DNA from 3 places in the Pseudomonas sp. NIBRBAC000502773 genome. Region 1 is predicted to be linked to each of the others. Evidence: predicted binding sites of a transcription regulator. Region 1 holds the regulator's gene; each other region holds the start of a gene.
What was found. Region 1 encodes FliA, which starts transcription of late flagellar genes. Its sites were predicted from a motif close to CTAAAGTTTNNNNNNNNNNNGCCGNTAA; they were not measured.
Positions count from the first base shown of each region.

Region 1 (6,070 bases):
GATCTTCCAGCACGGCATGACCTTCGGCGATGCGGGCAAGGTGTACGCCCTGCTGACCATCGGTGACGGTTTAGTGGCGCAATTGCCATCACTGTTGTTATCTACAGCTGCCGCCATCATGGTGACCCGTGCTTCGGGCTCCGAAGATATGGGCAAGCAGATCAGTCGCCAGATGTTCGCCTCGCCCAAGGCCCTTGCCGTGGCGGCCGGCATCATGGCGATCATGGGGATCGTGCCGGGCATGCCCCATGTGTCGTTCCTGAGCATGGCAGCCATGGCGGGCGGTGGTGCCTACCTGTTCTGGAAAAAGCAGAATGCGGTCAAGGTCCAGGCCCAGCAAGAGATCGCCCGCCAGCAGGAACTGCTGCCATCCCCGGCCCGCGCCCAGGAAACCAAGGAGTTGGGCTGGGACGACGTGACCCCGATCGACATGATTGGCCTGGAAGTTGGCTACCGCTTGATTCCGCTGGTGGACCGCAACCAGGGCGGCCAGTTGCTCGCGCGGATCAAGGGCGTGCGCAAGAAGCTGTCCCAGGACCTGGGCTTCCTGATGCCCACCGTGCATATCCGTGACAACCTCGACCTGGCACCCAGTGCCTACCGCCTGACCCTGATGGGCGTGATCCTGGCCGAAGCCGAGATCTACCCGGACCGCGAGCTGGCAATCAACCCCGGCCAGGTGTTCGGCACTCTCAACGGCATTACCGCCAAAGATCCGGCTTTTGGCCTGGAGGCGGTGTGGATCGAAATCAGCCAGCGCAGCCAGGCGCAGTCCCTGGGCTACACCGTGGTGGACGCCAGTACCGTGGTCGCCACCCACCTCAACCAGATCCTGTACAAGCACTCCCACGAGCTGATCGGCCACGAAGAAGTCCAGCAATTGATGGGGTTGCTGGGCAAGGCCTCGCCAAAACTGGCAGAAGAGCTGGTGCCAGGCGTGCTGTCGTTGTCGCAATTGCTCAAGGTGCTGCAGGCGCTGCTGGCCGAACAGGTGCCGGTACGCGACATTCGCAGCATTGCCGAGGCTATCGCCAACAACGCCGCCAAGAGTCAAGATACCGCCGCGCTGGTGGCCGCAGTGCGCGTCGGATTGTCCCGCGCCATCGTGCAAAGCATTGTAGGGCTTGACTCCGAGCTGCCTGTGATCACCTTGGAACCAAGGTTGGAACAAATATTGCTCAATAGTATTCAGAAGGCAGGACAAGGCCAGGAAGAGGGCGTTCTGCTGGAGCCAAGCATGGCTGAGAAACTGCAGCGTTCGTTGATCGACGCCGCACAGCGCCAGGAAATGCAGGGCCAACCGGTGATTCTGCTGGTGGCGGGTCCGGTCCGGGCGATGTTGTCGCGGTTTGGACGTCTGGCAGTACCGAATTTGCACGTTTTGGCTTATCAGGAAATTCCTGACAACAAGCAAGTGACTATCGTCGCGACAGTAGGGCCCAACGGCTGAGGGTAGTGGGTTATGCAAGTTAAGCGTTTTTTCGCCGCCGATATGCGTCAGGCCATGAAACTGGTCCGCGATGAGCTGGGCGCCGATGCCGCGATTATCGGTAATCGTCGTATTGCCGGCGGTGTCGAGCTGACGGCTGCCCTGGACTACACCCCCTCGGCATTGGCGCCGCGTGTGCCGAACATGGAGCTCGAAGACGAGCTGCGCAAGACCGCTTCGCGCATCGTCTCGGCCCAGGCTGAGCTGAGCATGCGTGGCGACAGCGATGCCTCCACCAATCGCCAGTTGTTCGCCGGCCTGCCGCTGACCGCCGCCGAGCCGCTGGTTGAGCCAACATTCATCGAACCGCCGCGTCCTGCCGCGCCAGCCCCGGCCGCCGCAGTCGACCAGCGCGTCTTCGACTCGATGCGTTTTGAACTCAACGGCCTGCGCGAACTGCTGGAAGTCCAACTGGGTTCGCTGGCCTGGACCCAACTGCAAGGCAGCAAACCGCACCAGGCCAACCTCTGGCGCCGCCTGCAACGCATCGGCCTGTCCGGCCCGTTGTCCCGCGACCTGCTGGCCCTGACCACCGAAATCGAAGAGCCTCGCCAGGCCTGGCGCATGTTGCTGGCCCACCTGGCGCGGATGATCGCCACCCCGGAAATCGAACCCCTGGAAGAGGGCGGTGTGATCGCCATGGTCGGCCCTGCCGGCATGGGCAAGACCACCACCCTGGCCAAGCTGGCGGCGCGCTATGTGCTCAAGTACGGCGCGAACAACATCGCGCTGGTGAGCATGGACAGCTATCGCATCGGCGCCCAGGAACAGCTCAAGACCCTGGGCCGTATCCTCAATGTGCCGGTCACCCATGTCGATCCGGGCCAGTCCCTGGCCAACGCGCTCGATCCGTTGCTGCGCAAGCGCGTGGTGCTGATCGACACCGCCGGCCTGCAGGCCAGCGATCCGGCGTTGCGCCTGCAACTGGAAAGCCTGGCCGGGCGTGGCATCAAGTCGAAAAATTACCTGGTGCTTGCAACCACCAGCCAGAAACAGGTTCTTACCGCTGCGTACCATAGCTACAAGCGTTGCGGTCTGGCCGGTTGCATCCTGACTAAACTGGATGAAACCGCCAGCCTGGGCGAAGTGTTGAGCCTGGCTATCAGCCATGAACTACCGGTTGCCTACCTGACCGACGGGCCGCGGATCCCGGATGATTTGCATCTGCCGCGCCGTCATCAGCTGGTCAGCCGCGCCGTCAGCGTGCAAATGCAAGAAGAGCCTAGCGAGGAAGCGATGGCCGATATGTTCGCCGACCTTTACCACAACCCGGCAAAACGGGTGGGTTGAGGTGCGATGAACACCGTGAAATGTACCTACATCGATGGTCTGCAAGCGATTCACGCGGCCAAGCCATGTAGCCTGCGTCTAAGCAAGACAAGGTAAAGAAATAAAATGGGCAGCATGCATCCCGTACAGGTGATCGCGGTGACCGGCGGCAAAGGTGGCGTCGGGAAAACTAACGTGTCAGTGAATTTGTCCCTGGCCCTGGCAGAGCTTGGCCGTCGCGTCATGCTGCTGGATGCTGACCTGGGGCTGGCGAACGTCGACGTTCTGCTGGGACTGACGCCCAAACATACCCTGGCCGATGTGATCGAGGGGCGCTGTGAGCTGCGTGACGTGCTGCTCCAGGGCCCTGGCGGGATCCGCATCGTGCCGGCCGCCTCCGGTACCCAGAGCATGGTGCACCTGAGCCCGGCGCAGCATGCCGGCCTGATCCAGGCATTCAGTGACATCGGCGACAACCTCGACGTGCTGGTGATCGACACCGCCGCCGGGATCGGTGAGTCCGTGGTCAGCTTTGTGCGCGCTGCGCAGGAAGTCTTGCTGGTGGTCTGCGATGAACCCACCTCGATCACCGACGCCTACGCCCTGATCAAACTGCTTAACCGTGACTACGGCATGAACCGCTTCCGCGTCCTGGCCAACATGGCCCAGAGCCCGCAGGAAGGCCGCAACCTGTTCGCCAAGTTGACCAAGGTCACGGATCGCTTTCTCGATGTCGCCTTACAATACGTCGGTGCAGTTCCCTACGACGAGTGTGTGCGCAAGGCTGTGCAAAAGCAGCGTGCAGTCTACGAAGCGTTCCCTCGTTCCAAGTGCGCATTGGCGTTCAAGGCTATTGCCCAGAAGGTCGATACCTGGCCGTTGCCTGCCAACCCTCGGGGGCATCTGGAGTTTTTCGTCGAGCGATTGGTGCATCAGACGAGTGCAGGACCGGTGCTATGACAGCGAACGGCTATAACGCTTACAAGAAATCTGCCCGTGACAGCCAAGGCGAGTTGATCGAGCGCTATGCGCCCCTGGTCAAGCGAATTGCCTATCACCTGCTGGCACGCCTGCCCGCCAGCGTCCAGGTCGAAGACCTGATCCAGGCGGGCATGATCGGCCTGCTCGAAGTGTCGACCAAGTACGACGCGAGCAAGGGCGCGAGCTTCGAGACGTATGCGGGTATCCGCATACGTGGCGCGATGCTCGACGAGGTGCGCAAGGGTGACTGGGCGCCGCGTTCGGTGCACCGCAATACACGCATGGTCAGTGACGCAATTCGTGCAATTGAAGCAAAAACCGGTCGCGACGCTAAAGATCACGAAGTTGCGGCCGAACTCCAATTGAGTCTCGACGATTATTACGGGATTTTGAACGATACCTTGGGCAGCCGCCTGTTCAGTTTCGACGACCTGTTACAGGACGGCGAACACGAAGGGCTGCACGAGGACGGCGCGAGCGCGCATATGGAGCCGTCCCGTGATCTGGAAGATGAGCGTTTCCAGGGAGCGTTGGCGGACGCCATTGCCAACTTGCCGGAGCGCGAGCGGTTGGTGTTGGCGCTGTACTACGACGAAGAGCTGAACCTCAAGGAAATCGGTGAGGTCCTGGGGGTCAGCGAATCCCGTGTCAGCCAGTTGCATAGCCAGTGCGCGGCCCGCTTGCGGGGGCGTCTGGGAGAGTGGCGAGCGCGCTGACAGGCAGTGTGGGGAGCATTGCAAAGCGATACCGCGAAGGTGATAGGCCTTCGCGGGCTCGGGCCGTGGTGCCCTTGGCAGTCCTTTTTGTGTAATGCCTGTTGATTGAAATGGCGCGTCCAGGTGCTGGGCGCGTTTAAGACTGCTTGGAGGTCGAATTGGACAAGAACATGAAAATCCTCATCGTTGATGACTTCTCAACGATGCGGCGGATCATAAAAAACCTGTTGCGTGACCTTGGGTTCACAAACACGGTCGAGGCGGATGACGGCCTTACGGCGATTCCGATCCTCAACAGCGGGAGCATCGACTTTCTGGTAACGGACTGGAACATGCCGGGCATGACCGGCATCGACTTGTTGCGCCACGTGCGTGCCGACGAAAAATTGCGCAGCCTTCCCGTGTTGATGGTGACCGCCGAAGCCAAGCGTGAACAGATCATCGAAGCCGCCCAGGCCGGGGTCAACGGTTACGTGGTCAAACCATTCACTGCACAGGCCTTGAAAGAGAAGATCGAAAAGATCTTCGAACGCATCCACGGCTGATGCCATCGCGGGGGAGCTATGGAGCATAAAGAAACGTCACAGGGAGACTTTGAGTCGACCCTGAAAAAGCATGCTCACCAGTTGGTTGACAGCCTTGAAAAAGGCCAGTTCGGCGACGCGGTGCAGTTGATCCATGAGCTCAACCAGACCCGTGACCGAGGCCTGTACCAGGAAGTGGGCAAGCTCACACGCGAGCTGCACAGCGCGATCGTCAATTTCCAGATTGACCCGCACATGCCCCAGGCCGAAGAGATTTCGCAGATCACCGACGCCACCGAACGCCTGTCCTATGTGGTCAGGCTGACCGAGGCGGCGGCTAACCGCACCATGGACCTGGTGGAAAACGCCACGCCCCTGGTCAACGGCATGGCCACGGAAGCCCACGCCCTGAGCGTTGACTGGGGCCGCTTCATGCGCCGTGAAGTCGGTGCGGAAGAGTTTCGTGAGCTGGCCCGTCGGGTCGAAGGGTTCTTGTCACGCAGCGAGCAGGAAAACCGCATGGTTTCCAGCAACCTCAATGACATTCTGCTCGCCCAGGATTACCAGGACCTGACCGGTCAGGTGATCAAGCGTGTGACCCAGTTGGTCACCGAAGTGGAAAGCAACCTGCTCAAATTGGTACTCATGGCCGGCCAGGTCGACCGTTTTGCCGGCATCGAACATGACCGCGAAGCGATCCTCTCTGAAAAAGATCCACAAAAACATCTCGCCAAGGGTGAAGGTCCGCAGATTCATGCCGATAAACGTGAAGACGTTGTGTCAGGTCAGGATGACGTAGATGACCTGTTATCCAGTTTAGGCTTCTAAGGAGCACCCACATGAGCTTCGGCGCCGATGAAGAGATCCTTCAGGATTTCCTTGTAGAGGCCGGCGAAATTTTAGAGCAACTGTCCGAACAACTGGTCGAGCTGGAAAGCCGCCCGGATGATGCGAACCTGCTCAATGCAATTTTTCGCGGTTTTCATACTGTAAAAGGGGGCGCCGGCTTCCTCCAGCTCCATGAGCTGGTGGAGTGCTGCCACATCGCCGAGAACGTGTTCGACATCCTGCGCAAGGGTGAGCGTCACGTT
Region 1 is NZ_CP041189.1:1,478,938-1,485,007, reverse strand. Features, by position in the region: gene flhA (flagellar biosynthesis protein FlhA) at 1-1,450, shown strand, start outside; gene flhF (flagellar biosynthesis protein FlhF) at 1,463-2,779, shown strand; gene fleN (flagellar synthesis regulator FleN) at 2,885-3,718, shown strand; gene fliA (RNA polymerase sigma factor FliA) at 3,715-4,455, shown strand; gene NIBR502773_RS06670 (chemotaxis response regulator CheY) at 4,626-5,000, shown strand; gene NIBR502773_RS06665 (protein phosphatase CheZ) at 5,019-5,807, shown strand; gene NIBR502773_RS06660 (chemotaxis protein CheA) at 5,819-6,070, shown strand, end outside.

Region 2 (6,070 bases), 1.8 Mb from region 1:
TGGCTGTCGAGGAGGAAGTGGCTGATGGGGTCGTCCTTGAAGGTGTCGACGCCGAGGGAGATCACCAGCACCTCGGGGGCGAAGTGTTTTAGCTGCTGGCGGGCGTGGATCAGCGCGGTTTTGTACTGGCCCCACGTGGTGTTTTTCGGCAAGGGGTAGTTCAGGTTGAAGCCCTCCCCGGCACCTGCACCGCGTTCGCTGCCGGCGCCGGAAAAATACGGATAGGACACCGACGGGTCGCCGTGCAGGGAGATGAACAGCACATCCGCGCGGTCGTAGAAAATATTCTGCGTACCGTTACCGTGGTGGAAATCCACATCCAGTACCGCCACGCGCTTGGCACCTTGGGTGATGGCCTGTTGCGCGGCAATCGCGGCGTTGTTGAGGTAGCAATAACCGCCCATGTATTCGCGGGCCGCGTGGTGCCCCGGTGGGCGGCACAGGGCGAAGGCGCTGTGATGGCCCTCGTCGATCAGCGCCAGACCGGTGAGGGCGATGTCCGCGCTGGTCTTGACCGCCTGCCAGGTGGTGGCGGTGATCGGCGAGCCGGCGTCCATGGCGAAGAAACCCAGCTTGCCGTCGATGAAGTCCGGCACCTGCTCATTGGCCAGGTCGCGTACCGGCCATACCAGCGGCAGCGCGTCATGGCTGCGGCCGATGGCGGTCCATTCGGCCCAGGCGGTTTCGAGGAAGCTGACGTAGCGCTCGCTGTGGGCATTGACGTAGCAGGCGCGCTCGAAGCTGCGCGGCACAATGATATCGCCCAGCCCGACGTGCCGGACGCGGTCACGCACGGTGTCGGCGCGGCTGGGTTGTTCGAACGAGGGCTTGAGCACGCCGTCCTTGAGTTCGGTGCCGTGGTGCAAACGGTGGTCATCACTAAAAACAGTCAGCATTTGGATACATCCGCCAGAAAAAGACAGGGTCTATTTTGTTCTGGCTGAGCAGGGCTTTCTTTGCTTTTACTTCTGACACTGATAGCTTTATCGGGTGTTTTTACCCTGGTTACAGCCAAATATGAAAAATAAAACCAAGCAGGTCGTTCTGGACGACACCGATCTCGCCATCCTCGCCCTGCTGCAGGAAGACGCGAGTATTTCCAACGCCCAACTGAGCGAGCGCCTGGCCCTGAGCCTTACCCCCTGCTGGCGTCGGCGCAAACGCCTGGAGGAAGAAGGCGTGATCAAGGACTACCAGGCCAACCTCGATCGCAAGTTGCTCGGCCTGGACATCATGGCGTTTGTGCATGTGCGTTTTGCGATCCACACCGACCATGCGCCGGATGCGTTCGAGGCGGTGGTCAAAGGGCTGCCTCAGGTGCTGGCGTGCCACAAGATCACCGGCGACGCGGATTACCTCTTGCAGGTGCTGGCGGAGGATCTGGACAGCTACAGCGAATTTGTCGAAAGCGTGCTGCGACGGCAGCTGGGGATTGCGTCGATCCAGTCGAGCCTGGCGCTGCGCGAGGTGAAGGCGACGAGTCGGATGGCGATTCCGAAGCGCGATTGAACACGCAAAAAAATCACTCGCCGACGGCAGGTAATGGCCAAAAGCCTGCCCTGCAGATGTGAAAAATTCGTTAACTAATTCTCCCCAAAGGCTTTTTCCGACAGATTTAATCTGCCAAACTAATGCGAATAATTATCAACAGATTTATTATTCGCCACGGACGGCACTTAGGGGAGAGTCCGTTCCATGTCTGTGCAACAACACGGCGGTAAAGGTTTTACACCCAGTCTGATCGCTTTGGCGGTGTGCCTCGCCACCTCGCACGCGGCCTTCGCCGCCGACGCTGAAACGCCTGCAACCACGTTGGAGCTTGGGGCCACCCGGATCTCCGGCGAGCAACAACTGGGCGAAACCACCGAGGGCACGCAGTCGTACACCACCGGCGCGATGAAAACCGCGACCAAACTGCCCCTCACCCTGCGTGAAACCCCACAGGCCGTCACCGTCATCACGCGCCAGCGCATGGATGACCAGGGGATGACCAGCATCAACGACGTGGTCAATGCCACGCCTGGGCTATTCCTCAACTATTCCAGCGGCCCAGGCCGGCAGTCCTACACCTCACGCGGCTTCGACATCGACAACCTGATGTACGACGGCATCCCCAGCGGCTACAACGGCGTTTCCGTAGGCGCCCAGCCGAACCTGGCGATGTTCGACCGTGTCGAGGTCGTGCGTGGCGCCACCGGCCTGGTGACCGGTGCGGGCAACCCGTCGGCGGCCATCAACCTGGTCCGCAAGCGGCCGCTGGACGAACAGAAAGTCACCCTCACCGGCGCCGCCGGCAGCTGGGACGACTACCGTGGCGAGCTCGACGCCTCCAGCCCGCTCAATGACAGCGGCACCTGGCGCGGCCGGGTGGTCACCTCCTACCGCGACGCCAACAGCTTCATCGACAACGCCGAGTCCTATCACGGCCTGTTCTATGCCGTCACCGAGGCCGACCTGAGCGAAGACACCACACTGACCCTCGGCTTCTCGAACCAGAAGGACAAGACCAACTACTTCTGGGGCTCGTCGATGATCGGCCAGGACGGCCATCACCTGGACCTGCCGCGCTCCTACAATCCCGGTACCGACTGGGAGAACAAGGACCAGGAAATCAACACGGTCTTCGCCGAACTGCGCCAGCGCCTGGCCAATGACTGGAAGCTTCAGGTCAACGCCAACTACGCCGAACAGAACGCGTTGTTTTCCGGTTCCTACCAGTCGCGCTGGGTCAACAACACCCTGGCGCGCACGGTCTACCAGGCCGCCTACGATGAAAACCAGGCCGGTGTCGACGCCTTTGCCAGCGGCCCGTTCCAGGCATTCGGGCGCACCCATGAACTGGTGGTGGGCGCCAGCCGACGCATCTACGACATGACCACCCACAACTACAGCCCCTACGACACCAACTGGCCCCTCACCGCGGGCAAACCGGACTTCGTCCACACCACCAACGACCGTGAAGTCACCACCCAGGACGGTGTCTACGTGACCACGCGCCTGAGCCTGGCGGACCCGTTGAAGCTGATACTCGGCGGGCGCCTGGACTGGTATGACTACGATGCCCACGGCAGCAACGACGGCGACTATCACGTCACCCGCAACCTCACCCGCTACGCGGGGCTGATCTACGAGCTGGACGATCACCACTCGGTGTACGTCAGCTACAGCGACATCTTTACGCCGCAGAGCGCCAAGGACACCTCCGGCACTCCGGTCAAGCCGATTGTCGGCAAGAACTACGAGGTCGGCATCAAGGGCGAATACCTGGGTGGCGCGCTGAATGCGAGCGTGGCGCTGTTCCGTGTCGACCAGGAAAATCGCGCCACCCAGGTGACCGTGCAAAACTGCCCACAGACGGAGTGCTATGAGGCCTCCGGCGAGATTCGCAGCCAGGGGATCGACTTCGAACTGCAAGGCGCGCTGACCGAGAACTGGCAGGTCGGCGGTGGCTACACCTACGCGCGTACCCACACCATCAAGGATGAAGCCAACCCGCAGAAGGTCAACAAGCAGTACGACACGGACGTTCCGGAGCACCTGTTCAAGCTGACCACCCGCTACAACTTCCAGGGCCCGCTGGAGAAACTGCGCGTGGGCGGCAACATCTCCTGGCAAAGCCGCCTGTACAACGACGTCAAGCTGGCTGACGGCAGCACCTACCGCCTCCAACAGGGGGCCTACGCCGTCACCGACCTGATGGCCGGCTACAAGGTCAACGACCACCTCGACCTGCAGCTCAACGCCAACAACATCTTCGACCGCCGCTATTACTCCAGCATCGCCAACTCCGTGAGCTATGGCGGTGATGCCTACGGCACCCCACGCAACATGATGCTGACGGCCAAGTACAGCTTCTGATCCACCTGGCAAAAGGGGGTCCTAATGTGGGAGGGGGCTTGCTCCCGATAGCGGTGGGTCAGTCAAGAATGCTGTGACTGTGCTACCGCTATCGGGAGCAAGCCCCCTCCCACATTGACCCCGCTTGCCACCAGGAATGTATTCTGCCCCCTCCAAACGCGTTCGCGCTTAAAGTCCCCTCCCCCAATGCCGATAAGCTTTTTGGTTCCCTGCACCTGCAAAGTGCCTGATACCGGCTTTGCTCTGTACCCGCGGGCCGTAGTGGCACGCCGCATGCTTTGATCCTTGCCAGACCACATGGAGTAAGAGTGAATGCCCGCACGCGTACGTTTCCTGGAGCACTACCGCAAGGCAGACCGCATCATGCTGGCATTGATCTGGCTGATGACGCTGTTCTCCGTCGGGCTTGCGTTCTGGCACGATACCCTGACCCAGGCGATTGTCGTCGGGGGCGGTACCAGCACGGTGCTCACCGCGCTCTACCGCGCCATCGGCGGCACACGGGTGATGCGTTGCGCACTGGGCGCGGGCTTGATGGTCATGGCGGCGCTGCACATCAACCAGGCCCAGGGCGTGATCGAAGCGCACTTCGGGATTTTCGCGCTGCTGGCGGTGCTGACGTTCTATCGAGACTGGCTGCCGATCCTGGTGGCCGCCCTGACGATTGCCGTGCACCACTTGGTGTTCCATGCGTTGCAGCATCAAGGCTTCCCGGTGTTCGTGATGGCGCATCACGGCGGTTGGACCATGGTGTTTGTCCACGCCTTCTACGTCGTGATGGAAACCATCGCCCTGCTCTACCTCGCGGTGAACAGCCAGGCCGAGGCGGTGGAAAGCGAGGAAATGCTGGAAAAAATGCTCGCCGTCACCACCCAATTCACCGTGGAAAGCGCCAAAGGTGAAGGCAAGGTGCACGTCTCCCTTGCCAAGCGCTTTGACCATTTCCTGCAACAAATCACCCACCTCATCGACGGCGTCGCCCGCGACTCCCACGGCCTCGGCCAACTCGGCCAGGAACTGGCCCACGCCAGCGGTACCCTGGAAAAAGGCGCTCGCCACCAACTGGCCGAAATCGCGCAAATGACCGACTCCATGCAGCGCATGGAAGACGCCATGGGCCACATTACGGTGCACGTCGAAGAAGCGGTTGAACACGCGGGCGTCGCCAGCCAACAAATCCTGCGTGGCCAGGAAAGCGTCGGCCGCGCCCAACACGAAATCACCCAACTGGCCACACGCCTGGAAGGCACCCACCACACCGTCCAAGGCCTGGCGGTCCAGGCCGAACAAATCGGCTCGGTACTGGAAGTCATCAGCAGCATCGCTAACCAGACCAACCTCCTCGCCCTCAACGCCGCCATCGAAGCCGCCCGCGCCGGCGAACAAGGCCGCGGCTTCGCCGTCGTCGCCGACGAAGTGCGCAGCCTGGCGCAACGCACCGCCGTCTCCACCCAGGAAATCAAAACCATCATCGAAGGCCTGCAGCAAGGCAGCCGCCAGGCCGTGGAAGCCATGCACGACAGCCGCCAGGGCGTGGAACGGTGTGTGGAGGACAGCCAGCTGGCAGTGGAAATGCTGCGAGCGGTGGGCAATGACATTACTCAGATCGATGCGCTGAATGGGCGGATTGTCTCCACCACACGCGAACAGACTTCGGCGAATCAGGCGATTGTCGGGCGCTTGCAATCGGTGCAGAGCATTGCGCAAAACACCGCTGACGACGTGGAGATGCTGGCCAGGAGCAGCGAGCAGCTGCCGCCGATTGCGGTGCGGTTGGATGCGTTGGGGAGGCGGTTTCACCCGTGATAGTTTGGGGCTCGCCATCGGCCGGAAGCCATCACGGGTCTCGTCTTGACGGCCCGGGCCGCCCCTGGTCCTGAGCGTTCGCTTAGTCTTGCTTGACCAGCTCGACCCTGCGGTTTTCAGCTTTGCCTGCCTCGGTGGCGTTGTCGGCCACCGGGTCAGCCTCGCCAAATCCGGCCGCAGATAACCTCGCTGCGTCGATGCCCTTGGCGGTGATGGCGGCCTCGACGGCCTTGGCGCGGCCGTATGACAGTGTCTTGTTGTGCGCGGGATCACCGGTGTGATCGGTGTAGCCGTTAATGGCCAGTTTCAACGACGTATTTTGCTTGAGTAACAACAACACTTGTTCGATCTGTGGCTGTGAACCCGGAAGGATGCGGGTCTGGTCAGTCGCAAAGTTGATGTGCAA
Region 2 is NZ_CP041189.1:6,358,708-6,364,777, reverse strand. Features, by position in the region: gene NIBR502773_RS29115 (histone deacetylase family protein) at 1-896, opposite strand, end outside; gene NIBR502773_RS29110 (Lrp/AsnC family transcriptional regulator) at 1,018-1,509, shown strand; gene NIBR502773_RS29105 (TonB-dependent siderophore receptor) at 1,696-3,858, shown strand; gene NIBR502773_RS29100 (methyl-accepting chemotaxis protein) at 4,171-5,664, shown strand; gene NIBR502773_RS29095 (OmpA family protein) at 5,747-6,070, opposite strand, start outside.
Region 2: a site for FliA is predicted at 4,027-4,054, ahead of NIBR502773_RS29100 (methyl-accepting chemotaxis protein). Genes of this name have one in related genera too.

Region 3 (6,070 bases), 1.3 Mb from region 1:
CGCGGGCGGCATCTTCCCAGGCCAGTTGGCCGTGGGCGATGGCCGGGATATCCCCCAGGTGGGTGTCGCGCTGGTGCCGGTCGATGAAATACCGCACGTACTCACCGACCATCAGCCCACCGAAATGCGCGTGCAGCTCGGCAGCCAGCCAGCTTTTACCGCTGGACTCGGGACCGGCCAGGACCACCACCTTCATGCGCGTAACGCCGGGTCGGCGCGCCATTCACGCCAGCCTTGCACGGCGATCACGGTGAACAGGGCATAGAGCGCAGCGGTGAGGTACAAGCCTTTGTAGAGGAACAGCCCGACAAAAATCACGTCCACGGCAATCCACAGCGGCCAGCATTGCACGCGTTTCTGCGCCATCCACAGTTGCGCCACCAGGCTGAAACCGGTGAGGGCGGCGTCGAGCCAGGGCTGGGCGGCATCGGTCCAGTGCGCCATCGCAGCGCCCAGCAGCAGGCTGCCGACCGCACCGATGGTCATGCTGGTCATGATTGCCGGCCAACCCAGGCGGGTGACCTGGCGCCCTTGCCTGACCTCGCCGGCGCGGGTCCACTGCCACCAGCCGTAGACTTGCAGGGCGGCGTAGACCACTTGCAGCAGCATGTCGGAATAGAGCTTCACGTCATAGAACACCCAGGTGTACAGCAACACCATCACCAGGCCGATGGGCCAGCACCAGGGGTTTTGCTTGACCGTCAGCCAGACAGCGATCACCCCCAGGGCGGCGGCGAACAGTTCAAGCCCGGACATGGCGGTTCCTTGGGAGAGTGGGAGAGGGCGGGGATTGTAACCAGAGGCCAGCAATCTTCAAAACACAGTAAGGCAAATGTGGGAGGGGGCTTGCCCCCGATAGCGGAGGGTCAGCTGCACATATGCAGACTGATGTATCGCCATCGGGGGCAAGCCCCCTCCCACATTTGGAGCAGTGTTAGACCTTGAACTGGCGCAAGAGGCCGTCGAGCTGCTCGCTCAGCCCGCGTAAATGCACGCTGGCCACGTTGGACTGCTCGGCCGCCATTGCGGTGCTGTGGGACAGGCTCGCAGCCTGGGTGACGTTCTGGTTGATGTCTTCCACCACATGGGCCTGTTGCAGGGTAGCGCTGGCAATCGAGGCATTCAAACCGTTGAGGTTGTGCAGCGCCTGGCCGATGGCAGTGAGGCTGGCACCGGCCTGGCCGGCTTGTTCGATGGTCAGTTGCGAGGCGCTGTGGCTGTCGCTGATCACCTTGACCGCGGCTTCCGAGTGACCTTGCAGGCGCTCGATCATCGCCTGGATCTCGGCGGTGGATTTCTGCGTGCGCTGGGCCAGCAGGCGGACTTCATCGGCCACCACGGCAAAACCACGGCCTTGTTCCCCGGCGCGCGCCGCTTCGATGGCGGCGTTGAGGGCCAGCAGGTTGGTCTGGTCGGCGATGGAGCGGATCACTTCCAACACACCACCGATCTGCGTGCTTTCGCTGGACAAGGTGCGGATCACTTCCACGGCCTGGCTGATGGTGGTGGAGAGTTGGTCGATCTGCTGCAGGCTGCTGTCGATATTGACCTGGCCTTGCTGCGCCTGGGCCTGGGCATCGCGCATTTCGCTGGCGGCGTGTTCGGCGTTCTTGGCCACGTCCTGCACGCCGTAGGTGACTTCATTGATGGCGGTGGCCACCAGTTCCATCTGCTGGGACTGCTGCTGGCTGCGGTCGTGGGCCTGGGTCGCGTTGTTGCCCAGTTCCGTGGACGACTGCCCCAGGGCGTTGGCGCACACCTGCAACTGGCTGACGACCTGGCGCAGCTTGGCCGTGAAGGTGTTGAAGTGCTGGGACAGCTGGGTGACTTCGTCGCGGCCGTGGGCGTCGAGGCTGCGGGTCAGGTCGCTTTCGCCGCTGGCGATATTGCCCATGGCATTCACCGCATCCTGCAAGGGGCGCACGATGCTGCGGGCAATCAGCGATACGAGCAGGGCCATCACCAGTGCGATGCCGAGGACGATAAGCGAGGCCTTCCACACTTGGCTGTTGAACTCGGCCTGCACATCGTCCACGTACACGCCGGAGCCGATGATCCAGCCCCACGGCTCGAACAACTGGATATACGAGGTTTTCGCCACCGGCGCCTCCGCACCCGGCTTCGGCCAGCGGTAGTTGATGATGCCGGCACCCTTGGCCTTGGCCAGGATCACGAACTCGTTGAACACGGCAAACCCGTCGGGATCGCGGATGGCCGAGAGATTCTGGCCGTCCAGCTTGGGGTTGGCCGGGTGCATGATCATCACGGGGGTGAGGTCATTGATCCAGAAATAGTCGTCGTGGTCATAGCGCAAGCCGCGCACTGCGCTCAGGGCTTGTTTTTGCGCCGCTTCGCGGGTCATAACCCCGGTGGTTTCGAGGCTGTGATAAAACGTCAGGATCCCGCTGGCGGTCTGGACCACGTGCTGGGTCTGCTGGCGCTTGGCCTGGTACAGGTCGTCGTGGATCTGCTTGAGCATCAGCAAACCCAGGGCCATCAGCATCAGCACGGCGACGATCAGGATCATCCAGAGGCGTCGGCTGATCGACATATTGCGCAAACTGTTCATCGTCCTGTCACTCCGGGCTTTTTATAATTGTGGGCGTCGCATCGACTTTTACGCCTTGTCTGATAGGCTTTCGGCCTGAAATCGCAAAACCTGAGTACTGCCTGATTTTTCACAGAATTTTTGCAGGCCGGCATTGACCATGGTCAACACCGGGCACTTGAGTGCGCTCGTCAGTGAACCATTAAAAGATTGATAAGGCATGCCACAGCGCATGACCTTTGGGGGAAGCATGGATTTTTGGACCGCCATTCAGGCATTGATTCTTGGCGTCGTGGAGGGGCTTACCGAGTTCCTGCCGATCTCCAGCACCGGCCACCAGATTATCGTCGCCGATTTGCTCGACTTCGGCGGCGAACGCGCCATGGCGTTCAACATCATCATCCAGCTGGGCGCCATCCTCGCGGTGGTCTGGGAATTCCGGCGCAAGATCCTCGATGTGGTCACCGGCTTGCCGACCCAGCGCAATGCCCAACGCTTCACGGTCAACCTGCTGATCGCGTTCCTGCCCGCCGTGGTCCTGGGGGTGATCTTTGCCGACCTGATTCACCATTACCTGTTCAACCCGATCACCGTGGCCACCGCGTTGGTGATTGGCGGCATTGTCATGCTGTGGGCCGAACGCCGCGAGCATGAAGTGCATGCGGAAAGCGTCGATGACATCACCTGGAAAGACGCGCTCAAGGTCGGTTTTGCCCAGTGCCTGGCGATGATCCCAGGTACGTCGCGCTCCGGCTCGACCATCATCGGCGGCCTGCTGTTCGGCCTGTCGCGCAAGACCGCCACCGAGTTTTCGTTCTTCCTGGCCATGCCGACCATGGTCGGTGCGGCGGTGTACTCGGGCTACAAATACCGCGATCTGTTCCAGCCGGCGGAGCTGCCGGTGTTCGCCATCGGCTTCGTCACCTCGTTCATCTTCGCGATGATCGCGGTCAAGGGCCTGCTCAAGTTCATCGCCAGCCATAGCTACGCGGCGTTCGCCTGGTACCGCATTGCGTTCGGCCTGTTGATCCTGGCGACCTGGCAATTCGGCTGGATCGACTGGGCAGCGGCCAAGGCATGATGATTCAGCATCCGCGCTTGAAAGCGGCGATCTTTGTGCTGCTGTGCGCGGCGCCGCTGGTGGGGTCGGTATTGGTGTGGCAACGCGGCGAAACCGTGATCCCGCTGGTGGCCTATGGGGTGGTCAGCGTGATCGCGTTTTTCCTGTATTGGAGCGACAAGCGCAAGGCCCGCACCGACAGTTGGCGCACCCCGGAAAACATCCTCCACGCCGTGGAACTGGCGGGCGGCTGGCCGGGGGCGCTGATTGCCCAGCAGGTGTTCCGGCACAAGACACGCAAGGTGTCTTACCAGGTGCTGTTCTGGGTGATCGTGTTGTTGCACCAGGTGTTCTGGCTGGACCAGTTGTTCCTCGGCGGCACGCTACTGTCCGTTCTCTAGCAGCAACCCCACCTGCGTGCGCTTGGGCAGTTTGCTCACCACCAACTGGTGGGAGCGCTGCAACAGGCTACGCAGTTCCTCGGCCCCCAGCGGGTAGGGCGTGTTCATGATGATCCACTGCGCGCGTGCCAGGTACGGCGCCGGGTGGATGCCGGGACGGTCCACATGGCCGAGGAACAATTCCTTGTCGACCTTGAACGCCAGCGAGTCGCCGCGCAGATTCTGCAGGGCGAACATCTTGTTGCCGGCGATCGAGAACACCCGCACGCCGCCCCATTTGTAGTCTTCCCGCGCGCCGGGCAGGCTCAGGCAGAACGTCGCGACCTGTGCTTCGGTCATTTTCATAGCAGGCGGTCTCCGCAGCTTTTGAAGCCTTCTTCCAGGTAATCGATCCAGGCGCGAATCGCCGGCAGCACGCCACGGCGATGCGGGTAGACGGCCTGCAGCCAGCCGCCCGGCAACGACCACTCCGGCAGCAACTGTACGAGCCGGCCGCTGGCCAGTTCTTCTTCGCAGTACATCATTGGCAGCACGGTAAAGCCCAGGCCCATGATGGCGCTGGCCTTGCGTACGTTGAAGTCATCGACGCCCAGGCGCGCTTCCATCACCAGGTCGTGGGGGTTGCCTTCGGGATCGAGGATGCGTTGGTGCACCATGCGGTCAGCTTCCAGCGCGCCGAGTATCGGCAGTTGCTTGAGGTCGTCGAGGGTGTTGATGTGCCGACCGTGCAAAAAGTTCGGGCTGGCGACCAGGGCCGTCTGGGCGGGGCGCAGGCGCTTGGTGACCAGCAGCGGGTCTTCATCGCCCAGTTCGCGCACGCGCAGCGCCACATCGATGCCTTCGGCTACCAGGTCGACACGGCGGTTGACCAGGGTCATCTCCAGCTGCACCTGGGGGTGGGCAGCCAGAAAACCCGCGACCACATCCGGCATCATGTTTTGCGCCAGGCCCACCGGGCACGTCACCCTCAGCCGCCCGCGCGGTTCACTGGACATGCTGGCGACGGCCTCGTCGGCCATTTCCGCTTCCAGCAGCATCGCCTGGCAGTGGCGCAGGTAGCGCTCGCCGACGGCGGTCAGGGTCAGTTGCCGCGTGGTGCGTTGCAGCAGGCGCGCGCCGAGGCGCTCTTCCAGCTCGGCAATGCGCCGCGACAGCCGCGACTTGGGAATGCCCAACAGCCGTCCGGCCGCCGCGAAGCCGCCGGCTTCGACGACTTTGGCAAAATAGTAGAGGTCGTTGAGGTCTTGCATGGTCAGCCTATTGTCCTGTCAGTGGGACAAACTATCGCATTTCAGGCGTCTTATCGACTATTGGTTTCATGCGTAGCATCCCCTTCATCTGATCGCCACTGTCGATCCCACACTCGGAGATCCACCATGAAACTGTTGCACATCGATTCCAGCATCCTCGGCGACAACTCGGCTTCCCGTCAGCTCAGCGCTGGCGTGGTCAAGGCCTGGCAAGCGGCCGAGCCAGGTGTGGAAGTGACCTACCGCGACCTCGCCAGCGAAGGCATCAACCACTTCTCCGGCGCGACCCTGGGCGCCCTGGGCACCGCCGCCGAATTGCGTGACGCCGCGCAACAACACGAGGCCGACCTGAGTGCCAACAGCCTGGCCGAATTCCTCGCCGCCGACGCCGTGGTGATCGGTGCGCCGATGTACAACTTCACCATTCCAACCCAGTTGAAAGCCTGGATCGACCGCATCGCCGTTGCCGGCCAGACCTTCCGTTACACCGAAGCGGGCCCTGAAGGCCTGTGCGGTAACAAGAAAGTCGTCATTGTGTCCACCTCCGGCGGCATGCATGTCGGCCAGGCAACCGGTGTGGCCCACGAGGAATACCTCAAAGTGATGCTGGGCTTCCTCGGCATTACCGACATCGAATTCGTCCGCGCCCATGGCCTGGCCTACGGTGATGAAGTGCGCAGCAAATCCCTGAGCGACGCCAACGTGCTCATCAACGAACAATTGTTCGCCGCTGCGTAAGGCTTATGTAAATTTCGCCTCTGCTCGGTTTCAATCCGAAGCCGGGCGCCTAAACTCTGTATTCTTGTCGCCT
Region 3 is NZ_CP041189.1:193,983-200,052, reverse strand. Features, by position in the region: gene NIBR502773_RS00800 (AAA family ATPase) at 1-196, opposite strand, end outside; gene pnuC (nicotinamide riboside transporter PnuC) at 193-756, opposite strand; gene NIBR502773_RS00790 (methyl-accepting chemotaxis protein) at 935-2,569, opposite strand; gene NIBR502773_RS00785 (undecaprenyl-diphosphate phosphatase) at 2,799-3,629, shown strand; gene NIBR502773_RS00780 (DUF1294 domain-containing protein) at 3,626-4,009, shown strand; gene NIBR502773_RS00775 (MmcQ/YjbR family DNA-binding protein) at 3,992-4,354, opposite strand; gene NIBR502773_RS00770 (LysR substrate-binding domain-containing protein) at 4,351-5,259, opposite strand; gene NIBR502773_RS00765 (FMN-dependent NADH-azoreductase) at 5,386-5,997, shown strand.
Region 3: a site for FliA is predicted at 2,637-2,664, ahead of NIBR502773_RS00790 (methyl-accepting chemotaxis protein). Genes of this name have one in related genera too.